Regions from separate parts of the Actinomadura rubrobrunea NBRC 15275 genome, predicted to be linked through region 4. Evidence: riboswitches for the same ligand, from Rfam matches in the RefSeq annotation. Region 4 holds a riboswitch; each other region holds the start of a gene.
The links. Region 4 has a riboswitch for cyclic di-AMP ahead of AR3_RS10050 (C40 family peptidase). Riboswitches for the same ligand answer to the same signal wherever they lie in the genome.

Region 1 (4,205 bases), on a different contig from region 4:
CAGGTGCCGGGCGGCGACGGCCCCGCCCGCGGCGTGGTCGACCCGCACCGAGCACACGCCCGGCCCGGTGTGGTCGAGCAGCACCACCGCCATGCCCGCCGCGCGCAGCCGGGTGATGCCGGACGCGCCGAGCCCCACCGGGGTGATGAGCACGCCGGCGGCGTGCTGCTGCTCCAGCAGCTCCAGGCAGCGGCGCTCCTTGGCGGCGGAGTTGTCGTTGGTGAGCCACAGGACGTCGCGGCCCGCCGCGTTGAGGGCCTGTTCGGCGCCGCGGGCGACGTCCGTGGCGTACGGGTTGGCCAGGTCCTCGACGACGACGCCGAACGGCCGGAGGCGGGGGTCGTCCGGCCCGAGGCCGCGGCCCTGGCGCAGCCGCCGGGCGGACTCGTTGCGTACGAAGCCGAGTTCCTCGATGGCTGCGCGTACACGGTTACGGGTGGCTTCGGCCACGAGGTCTGGCCGGTTTAGGACATTCGAAACGGTCCCAACTGAGACCCCGGCGCGCCTCGCGACTTCCCGGATACTGCTTTGAGGCAACTCTCTCCTCGTCGACCCCGGACTTGTTTTCGCAGGTTATCGAGTTGTCCGGACCATGCCCCCGCGAAGTCGGTCGCGGACCGTAGTCGCAAGACCACACAACGTACTCATTGCACGCTTGACGGGCCGGATCCGGCCGCCTAGCGTTCCGAGCCGAAGCGTGCCTTGAAACGATTCACGATCATCGCCCTCGATGGTAGGGGCGGATCGGACGAGGAGGGATGGGTTGACGTGACCAGCGGCCAGAACCCGTCCCGTGCACGACGCGCTCCCCCGCAAGCCCGCCACGACGTCGTGAGCGCGCCCGACGCGATGGAAGGCGCATCCGCGTCCGGTCGGCCTAACGAGTGAATCGTTACCCGGGGTTCCCGTTCGGCGCCGAGCAATCGGCCCATCGGCCACCTCCGGCCAAGCGCGCCAGACGGCAAGGGACACCGATGATCTCGGTCCGGCCCCCCGCCCCGGACCCGGCAACCCGACGCGTACAGATCGAGGCCCGCCCGTGCCTGTGCAGCGGACGGCTGCATCCCCGCGGTCATCACCACGGACGAGGGAGGACGGAGTGGAACAGGCCACCATCGCACGTCGTGGCACCGACGAGCTGCGTCTCAGCGAGGAGGAGATCAAGCTTCTCGCCCAGATCGCCAGCGGTGTCACCGCGGACGTGGCGGCACGCAAACTGGAGCTGAGCGCCCGGACCCTGCGCCGCCGGTTGCGGAACATCTGCGACCGGCTGGAGGTCAACACGCCGATCGAGGCCGTGGTCTGGGCGGCCCGGCGCCAGCTCATCTAGGGGCGCGCCCTTCGCCCGCCCCCCGGCGGGTGACGGCGCGGCAGCTCTGACCGAGCATCGGCGACCACCGTCCGACCCCGCGCGGCGACGTCGGCGCTCCGCAGGCGCGTCCCTGCGGGAGGGCGTCGCCGCGGACGTGGTCCGGTCCCCGCGGGCAGTGCGCACGCCCGTCGGGAGGACGCCGGCCCGGTCCGCCGTCGCGGTGGATCCGTGCGCCTCCGACGACGGGCGTGCGCGCCCGAGCGTGCGAGGCCGTGCGCGTCCGGCGCCATCGCCGCGGGCGGCTCGGCTCAGGCGACCCGGACGGCGCCGGCGTACGGGCGGCCGGCCATCGGAGCGATCTTCACCACGTCACCGGTCCGCGGCGCGTGCAGCATCTTGCCGTTGCCCACGTACAGGCCCACGTGGTGCAGGTCGGAGTAGAAGAACACCAGGTCGCCGGGCTGCAGCTGGTCGCGGGGCACGTGCGTGCCGGCGTTCCACTGGCTGCCGGTGTAGTGCGGCAGGCTGATGCCCACCTGCCGGTAGGCCCACATCACCAGGCCCGAGCAGTCGAAGGCGTTCGGCCCGGCGGCGCCCCACACGTACGGCTTGCCGATCTTCGTCATCGCGTACCGCAGCGCCTGGGCGGCCTTGCCGGTGCCGACCACGGGCAGCTTGACCAGCTGCGTGGGGTCCCGCTTGACGAGCTTGCCGCGGACCTTCTCGTACGCCGCGGTGACCTTCTTGCGCTGCTCCTCCAGCTGGGACCGCAGCTGCTCCACCTGCTTGGCCCGCTCCTCGGCGGCCTTGCGGGCGCGCTCGGCCGCCTGCATGGCCTGCATCAGGCCCTGCACCTTGGTGCCGTCCTGGGTGGCGAAGTAATGCAGCGTGGCGGCCTGGTCGAGCAGCGCCTGCGGGTTCTGGGCGGCCAGGAACGAGACCGTGGGGTCGGCGCCGCCCTGCATGTAGCTGGTGGCCGCCAGCCGGCCGACCTTGGCGCGGACCTCCTCCAGCTCCTTCTGCCGGCGCTTGGCGTTCTCGCCGGCGACCTTGGCGGCGCGCTGCGACTGCTTCAGCTTGACGCGCAGGCCGTTGTACTGCTCGGTGAGCCGCTCCAGCTGGTCGGCGAGCTCGGTCGCCTGGTCGCGCAGCTCCTTGGTGGACGGCTCGGGGTCGGCGTGCGCGGCGGGGGCGGGCGCGGCCGCGACGAGGGAGACGGCGGCGAGCGCACCGGTCACCGCGGCGGCTCCGCGGCCGGGACGGAAGGCGACGCGCGCGGCGCGCCGCACGAGCGAACGGGATGCGGGGCGCGAGGGCTCCACGAACTCTCCTCTCCTCGTCCGCCTACCGGGTGAGCTGACGGGTTCGGGCCGGAGCCTGCCCTTCCGCGCACGTGCGGAGCGTCCGCACCGTGCGGATTCACCCCAGGTCGGCATGGCTCTGGAGTCGTCCCGGAACCGTCCGATCGCGGGTCCCCGGTTCCTGCGGGGCGGCGGATGCGGCCCCACGGGACTCGGCGGTTCGGCCAACCGATCACGGGGGCCGATGTCAGCGCAGGAGACTAACGGAGCGCTCGTTCCCTGCCAACCAGAACATGCGAAATCGCAGAGGGCTCATCGGCGCTCAGATGTAACGCGCGCGGGCGATCGCCGTGCTAGCGGGCTTGTGCGATCACATCCGTGTGCGCTATTTCACTTTCTGTCGCCTTTGTTGGCGCGGCGGCGTCCGCGGGGCGTCCGTGCCCTCGCGTCCGGCGCGTCGCCCCGTCGGCCCTTGTGTCCCATCGGCGTGACGCGCCGACGGCCGAAGGTGACCGACCGGCCACAGGTGACCGCTTCCGGTCCGATAATGTCGCCTGTTTGTGGAAGTCGTGATCAGGCGGGCCCGCACCGCCGACGTGCCGCACATCCGGCGGCTCATCGACATGTACGCCGGGTCAGGGCCGCGGATGCTCGCCAGGTCCACGGTGACGCTCTATGAGGACGTCCAGGAGTTCTGGGTGGCCGAGGACGTCCAGGCGGCGGCGCCGGAGGGCCGAGAGGGCTCACGGGGGCGCGGGGGGCGCGTCGTGGGCTGCGGCGCCCTGCACGTGATGTGGGAAGACCTGGCCGAGGTGCGCTCGGTCGCCGTGGACAAGGAATACGTGGGACGCGGCATCGGGCACCGCATCGTCGAACGGCTTCTCGACACCGCGCGGGAACTCGGAGTACGAAGGGTGTTCTGCCTGACCTTCGAAGTGGAGTTCTTCGCCCGGCACGGCTTCGAGCCGATCCTGGGAACGCCGGTGTCGCGCGAGGTGTACGAAGAGCTTCTCCGTTCCTACGACGAAGGCGTGGCCGAGTTCCTGGACCTCGACCGGGTCAAGCCGAATACGTTGGGCAATACCCGGATGTTGCTTCGCCTGGAGGACTGACCGATGACCGACTCCCCCCACCGCGGACGGCAGTATCCGCGGCAGCCCCCGGGCCCGCCGTATCAGGGCGGACCGTCGTACGGCTCCCCGCAATGGCAGCAGCCCTCCCAGGGGTCGCTGTGGCAGGGTGGGGTGGCTCCCCAGCAGCAGTGGCATCAGCAATGGCAGCAGCCCTCCGTCCAGGCGTACGACGCGGGCGGCTACGACGACGCCGCGGGCCTTCCTCTCGCGCCGATCCTCCGCAGGGCCGGGGCGCGCATCATCGACAACGCGCTCGTCGCCGTTTTCGGCTTCGCGCTGGTCGTGCCCATCACCGTCGGCATCATCGGCCTCGACACCTCCGGGAGCAAGGCCACCAGCGAGGGCGGCATCTGGAACTGGCCCATCATCTTCACCCTGTTCTCCGTCCTTGCGGTGCTGCCCTTCCTCTATGAGGCGATCCAGCTCTCCCTGTGGGGACGGACGCTCGGCAAGCGCATT
Region 2 (4,205 bases), on a different contig from region 4:
GCGGCGGGGCCGGACAGCACCGTCAGCCGCAGGAACCAGCGGCTGCGCGGCAGGTCGCGGCGGCGCCACCACGTCAGCCCGAGCCAGAGGCCGAGCAGCAGCAGGCCGAGCCCGATCGCCACCATCACCTGGAAGCACAGGTGCACCGGGGTCACCGGCGGGCGGTCGGCGGCCGGGACCGCGTCCAGCCCTTGCACGACCGTGCTCGGCCGGAAGCCGACCAGGATCGACAGCGCGTCGGGGATGTGGAGGGCGTACCGCAGCCGCCCGTCCAGGTAGACGCCGCCCAGGGACAGGTCGACGTGCGAGGAGGTGCGGTTGAGGCCCTCCATGGCGGCGAGCTTGGTCGGCTGGTGGTGCGCGAGGAACCGGGCCAGGGAGTCCCCGATCACGATCTGCACGGGCGTGATGGCCGCCGCGGCGGTGAACGGCAGCAGGAGCCCGATCCGGTGGTAGCGGTCGCGCCGGCCGCGCAGCATCGCGGCGGCGTACACCGCGGCGATGCCGAACCCGGCGACCATGAACGCGGCGAGGATCATGTGGACGGTCTGCAGCGGCGTGGCCGGGTTGAACATCGCCTCCCAGGGGCGCACCCCGGTGACCGTGCCGTTCGTCAGGTCGAACCCGCGCGGCTGGTTCATCCAGGCGTTGACGCTCACCACGAAGAACGCCGAGGCGACGCCGGCCACGCACACCGGCAGGCCCGTCAGCAGGTGCAGGCGGGGCGGCAGCCGGTTCCAGGCGTACAGGTAGATGCCCAGGAAGACGGCCTCGATGAAGAACGCGAACCCTTCCAGCGCGAACGGCAGGCCGATCACCTGGCCGTAGGTCGCCATCAGCCCGGGCCACAGCAGGCCCATCTCGAAGGACAGGATCGTCCCCGACACCGCGCCCACGGCGAACAGCACGCCCATCGCCTTCGCCCAGCGGTGCGCGAGCCGCTCGTACGCCTCGTCGCCGGTGCGCAGGCCGCGCCACTGCGCGAACACCGTCAACGCCGGCATGCCCACGCCGAAGCAGGCCAGGATGATGTGCCAGCCGAGGGAGATCGCCATCTGCACGCGCGCCGCCACCAGGTCGGCCGGTGTCGCGGCGACGTCCGACAGCACCATGCGATCCCTCCTCGACGTGATCGGTCGATGACTGTCTGTTACATCACCAGGAACGGCGACTTCACTCGCCGCTCGGCTCCGGCGGCCTTGCGAACCTCGGCGACACGGGCGGCGGCGGGCCCGTGCATCACGTCCACGCGCTCGGCGACCACGGACTCCGCGACGGCGGAACGACGCACCGGCCGCCCCCGCCACGGCAAGGGGAACGGTGTCCTTGGTCACACGCTCCCCCAGACGGTCCGCGACTGGTGGAGCCGGTGTGAAAGGCGAGATTCCTGTGGTCGGCGACTTTACAGATTTTACCTTTTGCGGTTTGCGAATTCTTTGCCTCATCTCCTATGGTCCCTGGTATTCCGCAGCCGGTCCGCCGTGGCGCGGACCTGCCGGCGGGACGCCTAATCCCGGCGCTGGACGCCCGGGAACCGGGGACCCACCCGCCTTTCGGGGTGAATCCGCGACGCCGTCGCGGTAGGGCCGCTCCTTGGCCCGAACCCGTCAGCTAACCCGGTCGGCAGTCAAGGAGAGGAGAGATCATGCAGGAGTCGCCGAGGCCCGACACGCCCGCCGTCCTGGTCCGACGCCCCCGCCTTTCCATGAAGGCTCCGTCGCCCTGATGCATCGGGCGGCGCCGGCCCCGGCGCCCGCCGCGCCCCTCGATCCGCGCGTCCGCGGTCCGCGCCCTCATTCGTCCGGGACGGCGATTCCACCGCCGACTCCGACAGGGGCACGCATTTCTGACCCACGTCACCCCCGCGGGCGATAGAAGCCTTTCTCGGAATCGCCCGGTTTTCTCAAGCGCGCCCCGACTTCCCACCTCAGCAGGTCTTTTCCGCCTGCCCTGTTTCGGCTGCGCGCTGCACATTCGAAAGGAAGTCCCCCCATGACTTCGAGCGGTAGACACCGTCGCGTCGAGCCTTGGCCCCCTCAGCTGTCGCGCCGCGCGGTCCTGCTGGGCGGCGGCACCCTGGGGGGCGTCGCGGCCCTCGGTCTCGCCACGGCGATGGGCCCGCCTCCCGCGCACCAGGCGCAGACCATGGCGAGCGTCGCCGACCCGCAGACCGGAAGCGGCGGGAAATCCCGGACCCGCCGGTCGGCCGCCGGTCCCCCGCTGATCCACTCGACCGAGGACTGGGGGGCGCGCACCCCGTCCCGGCGGGCGACCGTGCTGTCCCGCGCCCCCCGGTACCTCGTGGTGCACCACACCTTCACGCCCAACGTCGGCGACTACTCGCTGCGGCAGGGCTTCCGGCTCGCCCGTTCGATCCAGGGCGCGCACATGGGCCAGGGCTGGGGCGACACCGGCCAGCACTTCACCGTCAGCCGCGGAGGCCACATCATGGAGGGCCGCAAGGGCAGCCTCGCCGCCGCGCGCCGGGGCAGGATGGTGATCGGCACGCACGTCGCCGGGGCGAACGGCTACACCGTCGGCATCGAATGCGAGGGGACCTACAACGCGACCCTGCCGCCCCGCCGTCTGCTGGACTCGCTCGCCGAACTGCTCGCCTGGCTGTGCGTCCAGTACCGCCTCGACCCGATGAAGGCGATCGTCCCGCACATGAAGTTCAACAGCACCGACTGCTGCGGATACGCCTTCGCCCCGACGCTGCCGCGCCTGCGCCGGGACGTCGCCAAGCGGCTGCGCACCGCGAAGCTCGCCTGACGACGCCGGCGTCGGGGCGGGCGCCGGCCGGTCTCACCGCCTGACCGCGTCCGGCACGGCCGGGCTCCGCGTGATCCTCCAGGCGGCCAGGACGTGCGCGATCTCCGCCGTGACGTCGGCCGCCGCGGAGTGCAGGAAGAAGTGGTCGCCGGGGAACACCCGCAGCCGGCAGCCGGCGGCGGCCTGCTCCCGCCATCGCTCCAGGGTCGACGGCGGCGCGACCTCGTCGGCGGCTCCCCCGAACACGGTGATGGGGGTCGCGAGGGGCGCCTGGCGCCGGTGCTCGTAGGTCTCGACGACGGAGAAGTCGGCCTTGAGTATGGGCACCATCAGCTCCATCAGCTCCGCGTTCTCCAGGATCACCTGGGGCGTCCCGCCCAGCCTCCGCAGATGCCGCACCACCTCCGCGTCGGTGGCCGAACGGATCGGCGGCAGGGTCGGCGGGACGCCGGGAGCGGTCTTCGCCGAGAGGAACAGGTGCACCGGTGCGGGGTTTCCCCGCGCGCGCAGGGCCCTGGCCAGCTCGAACGCGATCAGGGCGCCCATGCTGTGGCCGAACAGGGCGAACGGGCGGTCGAGGGCGGTCTGGAAGGCGTCCGCCAGGGCCTCGACCAGCGGCGGCAGCCGGGTGAACGGCGCCTCCCGCATCCGGCTGCCCCGGCCCGGCAGTTCCAGGGGGTACACGCTGATCCAATCGGGGAGCAGGTCCTGCCAGCCGCGATAGACCGCGGCGGCTCCGCCCGAGTAGGGCAGGCAGAAGAGCCGCAGCTCGTCGTCCGGGCGCAGCTCCCGGCCCACCAGCCAGCGTCTGTCCACAGCATCTCCTCCTGTCAGGGTCTCCGGCCGTGCCCGAGCCGGACGACCGGTCGGCCGTGTGAGCCGACGGCCGTCCGGCTCGTCGGTGATCCGCCGCGGATGCCCGGGCGGCGCCCGCCCCCGCCGGTCAGATGCGGGCGTCGTCGCCGAGCGGCATCTCCAGCACCCTGCGGCGGATCTCCGCCACCGTCCGATCGGGGTCGGCCGTCACGAGGTCGATGACGGTGGGCCACTGGCGCATCATGACCGCGATCACCCGGGCGTCGAACCGCTCCGGCGAGTGGAGCCACATGCCCCGCAGCTCCTCGCCGTCCTCGCGCATGATCAGCGCGAGGTCCACGGCGGACGCGTCCAGATTGATGACGACCTCGGAGAACACGTAGTCGTCGCCGATCTTCATGTCGAGCGGCGCGGCGGACAGGCCGTGCAGGTCGAGTGCGGGGACGTCCGCGTTGAGGAGGTTGAAGGAGATCGCGAACGGGTCGCGCCCCTCCTCCCGGGCCTCCTTCAGCGACCAGACCGGCACGTCCTGGTGGGCGTAGGCGCCGAGCGTCGCCTCCCGGACCTGCCGGACCAGCTCGCGGAAGGTCGGGTCGCCCGACAGGTCCGACCGGACG
Region 3 (4,205 bases), on a different contig from region 4:
GGCATCTGCACCAAAATCATCGGTCGATCACAGAGGTGGGGGAGGTGCTGAGTCTGCATCTGCGCAGGCCCCCGTCTGGTCCCCAACGCTGGACGGTGAGACCTCGCCCGCTTCGGTGGCGAATCCAAGACCAGCTGGGCTGCAGCCGCCAGATCCGTCCCCGTGGTGATGGATCGGATCTTCCCAGGTCACGATCAGGGGGGCGTAGTCACTCAGTTAGTCGCTCAGAGAGTGAAGAGGCCGGTTCCGAGTGATCGGAACCGGCCTCTGACCTCTGTCGGGACGGCGGGATTTGAACCCACGACCCCTTGACCCCCAGTCAAGTGCGCTGCCAAACTGCGCTACGTCCCGGCGCCTGCCGCAGCAGGCGTGATTACTCTAGCGCAGTCTGCGGAGTCGTGCGTACCGAGATTGCCCGGGGGCGGGACTCTGGTCGGCTTCAGCGCGGTGGTGTGCGGGGTGGAGCGGTCGCCGGATCCGGGGAGTGAGGCGCCGGTGGTGCCGCCGGGTGTGCGGGCCGGGTACGCGGTGTTCGACCGGGTGACCGGCAAGACGGTGCGGGAGCATCGGGCGCGTGAGGTGTTCCGGTCGGCGTCGGTCGTGAAGATCCTGATCGCGCTCGATCATCTGGAGCGCGGCGGGGAACCCGATCCGCGGCTGCGGGCGATGCTGCGGTCCAGCGACGACGCGGCGGCCTCGGCGCTGTGGCGGCGGGGCGGGCGCGGGGAGATCGTCGAGCGGATGGCCGGCCGGATGGGGCTCGTCGACACCCGGCCTCCGCCTGCGGACAAGCCGGAGTTCTGGGGGTACACGGCGCTCAGCGCCGCTGATGTGGTGGTGATGTACCGGTACCTGCTGGAGGAGGCGCGGCCCGGGCATCGCGACGTGGTGGTGGGGGAGCTGCGCAGGGCCACCCGGCGGGGGACGGATCACTACGACCAGTACTTCGGGATTCCGCGGGCCGTGCCGAGGCCGTGGGCGGTCAAGCAGGGGTGGTCGGGTTTCGAGGGTGGCGCGGCCAGCGAGGAGTTTGGGGAGCTGGGGCTGGGACGGCCCGTGTTGCACACGACGGGGCTGGTGGGGCCGGGGGAGAGGTACGTGATGGCGGTGCTGACGCTGCAGGCGGCGGGGACGTCGTTCCCGACTGCGGCGGCCAGGGTCACGGAGTTGACCAGGCGGCTCCGCCCGCTGTGAGGATGGTCACGGCAGGGCGCGAGTGTCGGTGAGGGGGCGGGCTTTCGGGGGTTCTGGAGGTTCTGGGCGTCTTTACCTTATTTGGGGCATGGCGTGGATGTTTGCTAGCTTCTAGCCGACTCTCTGCGACGCGCGCCACGCGTCGCGGCCCGTCGCGGCCGGTCAGGATCCGCCGCGATGATGGCGCCCCCCAGCGAGATCAGACCAGTGAGCGGTCGCCGTGGGCAGCGACGGCCGCGGCCGAGTCCGTCCCCGATGCGGGGGACCGGAGCCGGGGACCCAGTCGGGCCGATAAGGCCCCGGGGTGAATCGGCGCGCCGGACGAGTGCGCCGTAGGGCTCTCTTCCAGGCCCGAATCCGTCAGCTAACCCGGTAGGCGTCATGGGAGACAAGGAGTTTCTCTGCATGCCCGATCGACTTGCTTCCCAAACCGCCGAGGCCCATGTGGGCGTGGGCGTCGCCATGGCGACGGTGCTGGCGGGGGCCGTCGGCTTCGCCCTGGCGGCCCCTTCCGGCGAGAGCGCGGCGGCGCAGACCACGCAGAGGAACGCCCAGGCGCAGGTCGAGCGGGCCCCGTCCGCCATCGGGCAGCAGCCTCCGGGGTATGCGATGCCGATCCGCAAGGTCGAGCCGTCCGAGGCGGTCCAGCTCGCCCTGGAGCAGGTCGGGGTGAGGGAAGGGCCCGACCGGGAGACCAAGTACCACAGGTGGTTCGTCTCGACGCCGAACGCGAGGTTGACGGCGAAGCGTGACGGCGGGTTCAGCGTGGACGATTACAACGGCGCCGAGTGGTGCAACATGTTCATCTCCTGGCTCGGCGCCCAGCTCGGCGTCAAGGACATGGGCTGGGACGCCTACACCGTGCAGCACGCCCGGTGGTTCGCCAAGACGGGGCGGTGGGGGCACAAGGCCAAGCCCGGGGCCGTGGTCTTCTTCGACTGGGGTGAGGGCGCGCGCGGGAGCATCTCCGACATCGACCATGTCGGCCTGGTGGTCAAGGACAACGGCGACGGCACCATCACGACGGTCGAGGGGAACATCGACAACGCCGTGGGGAAGCGGGTGCGGTCCAAGTCGCTCGTCGTGGGCTACGGCTACCCGGACTACGACGCCGAGTGACGCGCCGAGGCGTCCGGCTCGTGCCGGGCGCCCCTCGTCGTCCTTAATGCCGTAATCATTCACCTATTTTGTGGTGTCTTCTACTCCGCCGTTGCGGTGCCCGGAAAAGAATCCGGCACGTGACCAGGACGGGGGGAGGACGCGTCCATGAGGACAGGGCCGCATCTCCCGGCCGGGCACGTCCCGTCCGGGTCCGGCCCGCACGGGGACGGCGGCGCGCCGGCGCCGGACGTGACCGTCGTCGTGATCGCCTACAACGATGCGCGGCGGCTGCCTCGCGCGGTCGGATCGGCGCTGCGGCAGTCGCTGGACGGCGTCGAGGTCGTGGTCGTGGACGACGGCAGCCGCGACGGGACCGGGCCGCTGGCGGAGCGGCTGGCCGACGAGCTTCCGGGACGGGTGCGGGCCGTGCGGCTGCCGGTCAACTCGGGAGGGTGCGGCCGTCCGCGCAACGCGGGCGTGGAGCGGGCGCGCGGCCGCTATGTGATGTTCCTCGACAGCGACGACGTCCTGGACCGGCACGCCTGCCTCAACCTGCTCACCGCGGCCGAGGACACCGGCGCCGACCTGGTCTCGGGGCTGTGCGCCCGCGTCCGCGTGGATCGGGGCCGGGCCCGGGAGAGCTTCTGGTACCCGTGGCTTTACCAGCGGACGGCCGTCTACGGCTCGCTGCGCGACAATCCGGACCTGCTGTACGACACCCTGGCCACCAACAAGCTCTACCGGCGCGGCTTCTTGGAACGGTCCGGGCTGCGGTTCGTGGAGCACTTGCACTACGAGGACCTGCTGTTCACGGCCGAGGCGTATCTGGCGGCGGCGCGCACGGCGCTCATTCCGCATCGCGTCTACAACTGGCTGGTGGAGCCCTCTGCGCGTTCGATCTCCAACCGGCGTTCGGATCTGGCCAATTTCGCCGACCGGCTGGAGATCCACCGGCGCATCGACGCGCTGCTGTCGCGGCACGGCGACGAAAGGCTGCGGCTGGTCAAGGACGCCAAGTTCGTCAAGCATGATCTGCTGCTCTACGTGCGCGAGCTGCGGCATCGCGACGCCGCCTACCGGCAGGGCTTTTGCGCGCTGGCCGCCGAGTATCTGGCGGGCCTCGATCCCCGGGTGTTCGACGCGGCTCCGCCCATGGCGGCCATCGTCGCGTACCTACTGAGGGAGGGCGACCACGAAGCGGCGCTGGCGGCGGCGGAGTATCGGGGCAAACGCCCGGTGCTCTCGACCGAGTTGACGCGATGCGACGGGCGTGTCTATTGGGGTCGACGATGCCCGTCATCGGCCGAGGGGCGCCGAATTCTGGATGTGACGCACCTGGGTTTGCACCGGTGTCGGCTCAGTGAGCTGCGTCCTCTCAACACGGTCACGGAACTCGTGGTGAAGAACGGCCGCGTGCGCTTGTCCGGACGCGTCCTCAATCCGCTCGGCAGGGTGGCACCGGACGCTGATGTGTCGGCGTGTTTGGAGGTGTATGACAGGCGGCGTCCAAGGCGCGTTTTCCGCCTTCCCGCGGCTCTGACACATGCGGGAAACGGGCTCGTCTGGGAAGCGGAATTCGACCCTCAGCGGCAGATTCGACCCCTCGGGATCGTCGATCCCGTCTGGGACGTGCGGTTGGTTCTCCGCGTTGACGGCGAGGGGATCGTCACCCGTCCGTCTGGTTTGGGCCTCGGTGACGCCGATCCCTGGGAGCACGTGCTGCTGCCGGTGCGCCCGCGTTTTTCTCGGCTGACGGCCAGGAGCCTGCGCCCCTGCCTCACCTACAGGGGGAGTCTGGCCTTCGTGCTGCACGCGGACGGACCGGCGTGGCGCATGGCCGCAGCCATGGCTCGCACCCGGTGGGGGCGGCGCCTACGGCGTGGAATCCGGCGCATGTGGGCAGCGGTGCG
Region 4 (4,205 bases):
CATCGGCTGTCAATCAATAATGTTGCGGCGAGCGCTTTCCGCTTCTCGGTGTCAGCTGAAGACACTCCGCGCCGCACGACAAAACTTTGTCATCTGCCGTGGCGGCGCTCGAAGGCCGCGCTTGTGGCGCAGGTTTCCAACGCTGGAGGCGTCGGCTCTGACCGCTGTCGGCGTCGGAGCAGGCCGACTTCAGTCGGGAGCGTTGCCCCAGGCATGTGTCCAAGAACAATGTCGGCGTCGCCTCAGTGCTTGCCGGATCGGCGGGGACTGGCCGCTGGCGCTGGGCGGCGGGAGCGTCCTGCGGGTGTGGACGGCCCATCTGATCGAGAGCGAGCCGCACCCGCTCGGACCATCTGGCGCGGCGCCGGCTCGCCCCCACGAGCTGTACAACGTCGCATGGCGCCGGGCGGACGAGCACCTGGGGTCGCGCGGCGTGCCGCTGGTGATCGAAGAGTTCGCCGAGGGGTTCGTCGCCCGACCCGTTCCCGGCGGTAACGGCCTGCTCGTCGTCGACCGGCGCACCGGGGCGCTCACCCGCTGGCCGGACCTGCCCACCGGCGAACTGGCCGAACACTACCGCCGGTACCTGCGCGGCGAGTTGTAGGCGTCGGGGCCGGCCCCGGCGAAGAAAACACGGCGGAGCCTTGCAGGGCCAGGCGGGCACGAGTCGGACCTTTATCAGATGCCGGGATACGACGTCGCGCGTTACCGTGTGCAGGTGATCAGCGATGAGGGCCTCCGGTTGGGGGAGGCGGCCGCGCGTCGCCTGGCGCAATTGGGCTGCTGCGTGATCGAACCCGGTCTGACTGACGAAGAGTTCGCCCGCATCGAGGAGCAGTACGGATTCGAATTCGCCGACGATCACCGGGCCTTTCTGGCGGCCGGGCTGCCGGTGTGGAAACCGCCGGAGGAAGGGCAGACGTGGGAGCGGCCTTGGCCGGACTGGCGCAATGGCGACCCCGATGAGCTGCGGGAACACCTCAACTGGCCGGTCGACTCCCTGCTGTGGGACGTTCGGCACGGCCATTGGCGGCACGAGTGGGGAGTACGGCCGGACGACGTTGAGGAAGCCGTGGAGACGGCACGGCGTGAGCTGGCGCAGGTGCCCACCATGGTCCCGGTTTATGCGCACCGGTTCCTGCCCGCGGGGCGCGGCACCTTCGGGCATCCGGTGCTCTCGATGCGCGGCTGGGACATCGTCTACTACGGGACCGACCTGGTCGATTACATCGACCAAGAGTTCCAGGAGCCGCGCCCTGAATTGACGGACGAGTGGCGGCCGCGGGCGACCGTCCCGTTCTGGCGGGATTACCTTCCTCAGACTTGAGGCCGTCAGACCGGCATGGACGGGGACTTCTCAGTATTCGAAGAGAACCTCGGTTTTCGAGAGCGCATTGGGATGCGGTTTACGTCGCCTCGGCGTCAACCGCATCCCAATGCGCGGCTCCGCCGCTCCCCATCACACGGGGCCCTTCTACGAGATCCTGTTGGCGCCGGCGTAGTCGGAGCGGTCCGACAGCCTGGAGATCTTGACGACGTCGCCCGTCTGCGGGGCGTGAAGATACTTGCCGTCGCTCAGGTATATGCCCATGTGGTGCAGGTCGGAGCCGAAGTAGACCAGGTCGCCCGAGCGCAGCTCGCTGCGCGACACCTTGCGTCCCAGCTGGTAGAGGTCGCCGGTGTAGTGCGGCAGGCCCTTCTTGCCGACCTGCGCGTACGCCCACACCACCAGGCCCGAGCAGTCGAAGCTGTTCGGGCCGGCGGCGCCCCAAACGTACGGGCTGCCGAGCTTGGTGAGCGCCTTGCGCGCCATCTTCGCGGGCAGGCCGGAGCCCTTGACCGTGGCGGTCAGGCCGGTGCGGGGATCCTTGGCCTTGGTCGTGGTGAGCTTGTCGAGCTGCTTGACGACCTCGTCCACCTTGGCCTTGGCCGCCTTGCGGGCGGTTTTGACCTGGGCGGCGGCCTGCTCGGCCTGCGCCGCCTTGGCGGCTGCGACCCGCTGCGCCCGGTCGGCCTGGTCGATCTGAGCCTGGAGGCGGCCCAGCGCGGCGGTCTGGTTCTGCACCAGGTACGCCGACGCGGACAGGGCTTCGGCGTCGCCGCTCGCCAGGAACAGCGCGTCGGGGCCGCCGCTCATGTAGCTGGCGGCGGCGAGCCTGCCGAGCTGGGCGCGGGCGGGGGCGGCCTTGGCCTCGAGCTCGGCCGCGGTCTTGGCGGCGTCCCGTTCGGCGCGCCGGGCCTTGGCCAGTTCGACGCGCGCCTTGTTGAACCGCTCGGTCAGCCGCTCGGCCTCGGTGTTGAGCTCGTCCAGCCGCTTGCGCAGCTCTCTTTCGGTGGGACGGCCGGGATCGGCGGGGGCCGCCGCGGCGGCGAGCCGCAGCGGACCGGTGGGGGCCGTGGCGGCGGGCGCGAGGACCCAGCTGAGGGCGACCGCCGCGGCGGTGGCTGTGACGGTGGACACGGCGACGCGCCGTGCACGGTGACCGGGGGGCAAGGTCGTGCACTCCTCTCCTCGTCCGCCTGCCGGGTTAGCTGACGGGTTCGGGCCGGGAGTTCGCCCTACGCGCAGGCGCGCGCGTCACCGCGGACGGTGCGACCTGCGTCGATTCACCCCGAGTCCTGAGGACGGCGCCTCGGACGTGGTTCCCCGGCTCCCCGCTGGGGGGATTCGGCGGCCCGGCCGCAGCCCGCGCGTCGTCCTGCGGGCTCCGGACGACCGGGTCCGCAGAGAGTACAAAGAAACCGTAAAGTGCGGCAACCAGGGCATATGGGGTGAAACGGGTCGGGCGGTCCGGCGGGGCCTTCCGGACCGGCAAGTAGAATCGGGAAGGCTGCGGGTCCGCAGCGACTCCCGGATCCTCCACCAGAGCGAGAAGCGCATGCCCATCTGCACCCGCGACGACCTCCGCAACGTCGCGATCGTCGCTCACGTAGACCACGGCAAGACGACGCTGGTCGACGCCATGCTCTGGCAGTCCGGGGCGTTCCGCGAGAACCAGGACGTCGACGAGCGCGTCCTGGACTCCGACGCCCTGGAGCGGGAGAAGGGCATCACCATCCTCGCCAAGAACACCGCCGTCCGGCACGGCGGGCTCACCATCAACATCATCGACACGCCCGGCCACGCCGACTTCGGCGGCGAGGTCGAGCGCGGCCTGTCCATGGTCGACGGGGTGGTGCTGCTGGTGGACGCCAGCGAGGGCCCGCTGCCGCAGACCCGGTTCGTGCTGCGCAAGGCCCTGGAGGCCCGGCTGCCGGTCATCCTGGTCATCAACAAGACCGACCGGCCGGACGCCCGCATCCCCGAGGTCGTGGACGAGACCTACGAGCTGTTCCTGGACCTCGGCGCCGACGACGACCAGATCGACTTCCCGATCGTCTACGCCTCGGGCCGCGCGGGCCGGGCGTCCCTGCAGGCCCCCGGCAACGGCGAGCTGCCCGACTCGCCCGACCTGGAACCGCTGTTCCAGGTGATCAAGGACACCGTCCCGCCGCCGTCCTACGACCCCGACGCGCCGCTGCAGGCGCACGTCACCAACCTCGACGCCTCCAGCTACCTCGGCCGCATCGCGCTGTGCCGGATGCACGCGGGCACCATCAAGAAGGGCCAGCAGGTCGCCTGGTGCCGCCGCGACGGCAGCGTCGAACGGGTGCGCGTCAGCGAGCTGCTGATGACCGAGGCGCTGGAGCGCAAGCCCGCCGACGAGGCCGGGCCCGGCGACATCATCGCCATCGCCGGCATCCCCGAGATCATGATCGGCGAGACCATCGCCGACCCGGACGACCCGCGCCCGCTGCCGCTGATCACCGTGGACGAGCCCGCCATCTCCATGACGATCGGCACCAACACCGGTCCGCTGGCCGGGCGCGAGAAGGGCACCAAGGTCACCGCCCGGCTCGTCAAGGAGCGCCTGGACCGCGAGCTGGTCGGCAACGTCTCCATCCGGGTGCTGCCCACCGACCGCCCCGACGCGTGGGAGGTGCAGGGCCGCGGCGAGCTGGCCCTGGCCGTCCTGGTGGAGAACATGCGCCGCGAGGGCTACGAGCTGACCGTCGGCAAGCCCCAGGTCGTCGCCAAGGACATCGACGGCAAGAAGCACGAGCCCGTCGAGCGGCTCACCATCGACATCCCCGAGGAGTACCTGGGCGCGGTCACCCAGCTCATGGCCGTCCGCAAGGGCCGCATGGAGCACATGACCAACCAC

Region 1: linked by a shared signal. The riboswitch ahead of AR3_RS12755 (C40 family peptidase) and the one ahead of AR3_RS10050 (C40 family peptidase) in region 4 are both predicted to bind cyclic di-AMP.
Region 2: linked by a shared signal. The riboswitch ahead of AR3_RS13750 (peptidoglycan recognition protein family protein) and the one ahead of AR3_RS10050 (C40 family peptidase) in region 4 are both predicted to bind cyclic di-AMP.
Region 3: linked by a shared signal. The riboswitch ahead of AR3_RS16445 (CHAP domain-containing protein) and the one ahead of AR3_RS10050 (C40 family peptidase) in region 4 are both predicted to bind cyclic di-AMP.

The regions. Positions count from the first base shown of each region.
Region 1 covers NZ_BCQU01000033.1:6,003-10,207, reverse strand. The annotation lists gene AR3_RS12765 (LacI family DNA-binding transcriptional regulator) at 1-537, opposite strand, end outside; gene AR3_RS12760 (LuxR C-terminal-related transcriptional regulator) at 1,100-1,330, shown strand; gene AR3_RS12755 (C40 family peptidase) at 1,621-2,634, opposite strand; cyclic di-AMP (ydaO/yuaA leader) riboswitch at 2,638-2,841, opposite strand; gene AR3_RS12750 (amino-acid N-acetyltransferase) at 3,237-3,725, shown strand; gene AR3_RS12745 (RDD family protein) at 3,729-4,205, shown strand, end outside.
Region 2 covers NZ_BCQU01000037.1:24,337-28,541, reverse strand. The annotation lists gene AR3_RS13755 (cytochrome ubiquinol oxidase subunit I) at 1-1,112, opposite strand, end outside; gene AR3_RS30550 (hypothetical protein) at 1,151-1,291, opposite strand; cyclic di-AMP (ydaO/yuaA leader) riboswitch at 1,495-1,642, shown strand; gene AR3_RS13750 (peptidoglycan recognition protein family protein) at 1,993-2,772, shown strand; gene AR3_RS13745 (thioesterase II family protein) at 2,806-3,588, opposite strand; gene AR3_RS13740 (non-ribosomal peptide synthetase) at 3,716-4,205, opposite strand, start outside.
Region 3 covers NZ_BCQU01000048.1:31,388-35,592, forward strand. The annotation lists tRNA gene AR3_RS16435 (tRNA-Pro) at 278-351, opposite strand; gene AR3_RS16440 (serine hydrolase) at 496-1,194, shown strand; cyclic di-AMP (ydaO/yuaA leader) riboswitch at 1,435-1,587, shown strand; gene AR3_RS16445 (CHAP domain-containing protein) at 1,600-2,313, shown strand; gene AR3_RS16450 (bifunctional glycosyltransferase/CDP-glycerol:glycerophosphate glycerophosphotransferase) at 2,461-4,205, shown strand, end outside.
Region 4 covers NZ_BCQU01000024.1:29,571-33,775, forward strand. The annotation lists gene AR3_RS31485 (SUKH-4 family immunity protein) at 305-604, shown strand; gene AR3_RS10045 (hypothetical protein) at 683-1,327, shown strand; gene AR3_RS10050 (C40 family peptidase) at 1,475-2,461, opposite strand; cyclic di-AMP (ydaO/yuaA leader) riboswitch at 2,503-2,674, opposite strand; gene typA (translational GTPase TypA) at 2,880-4,205, shown strand, end outside.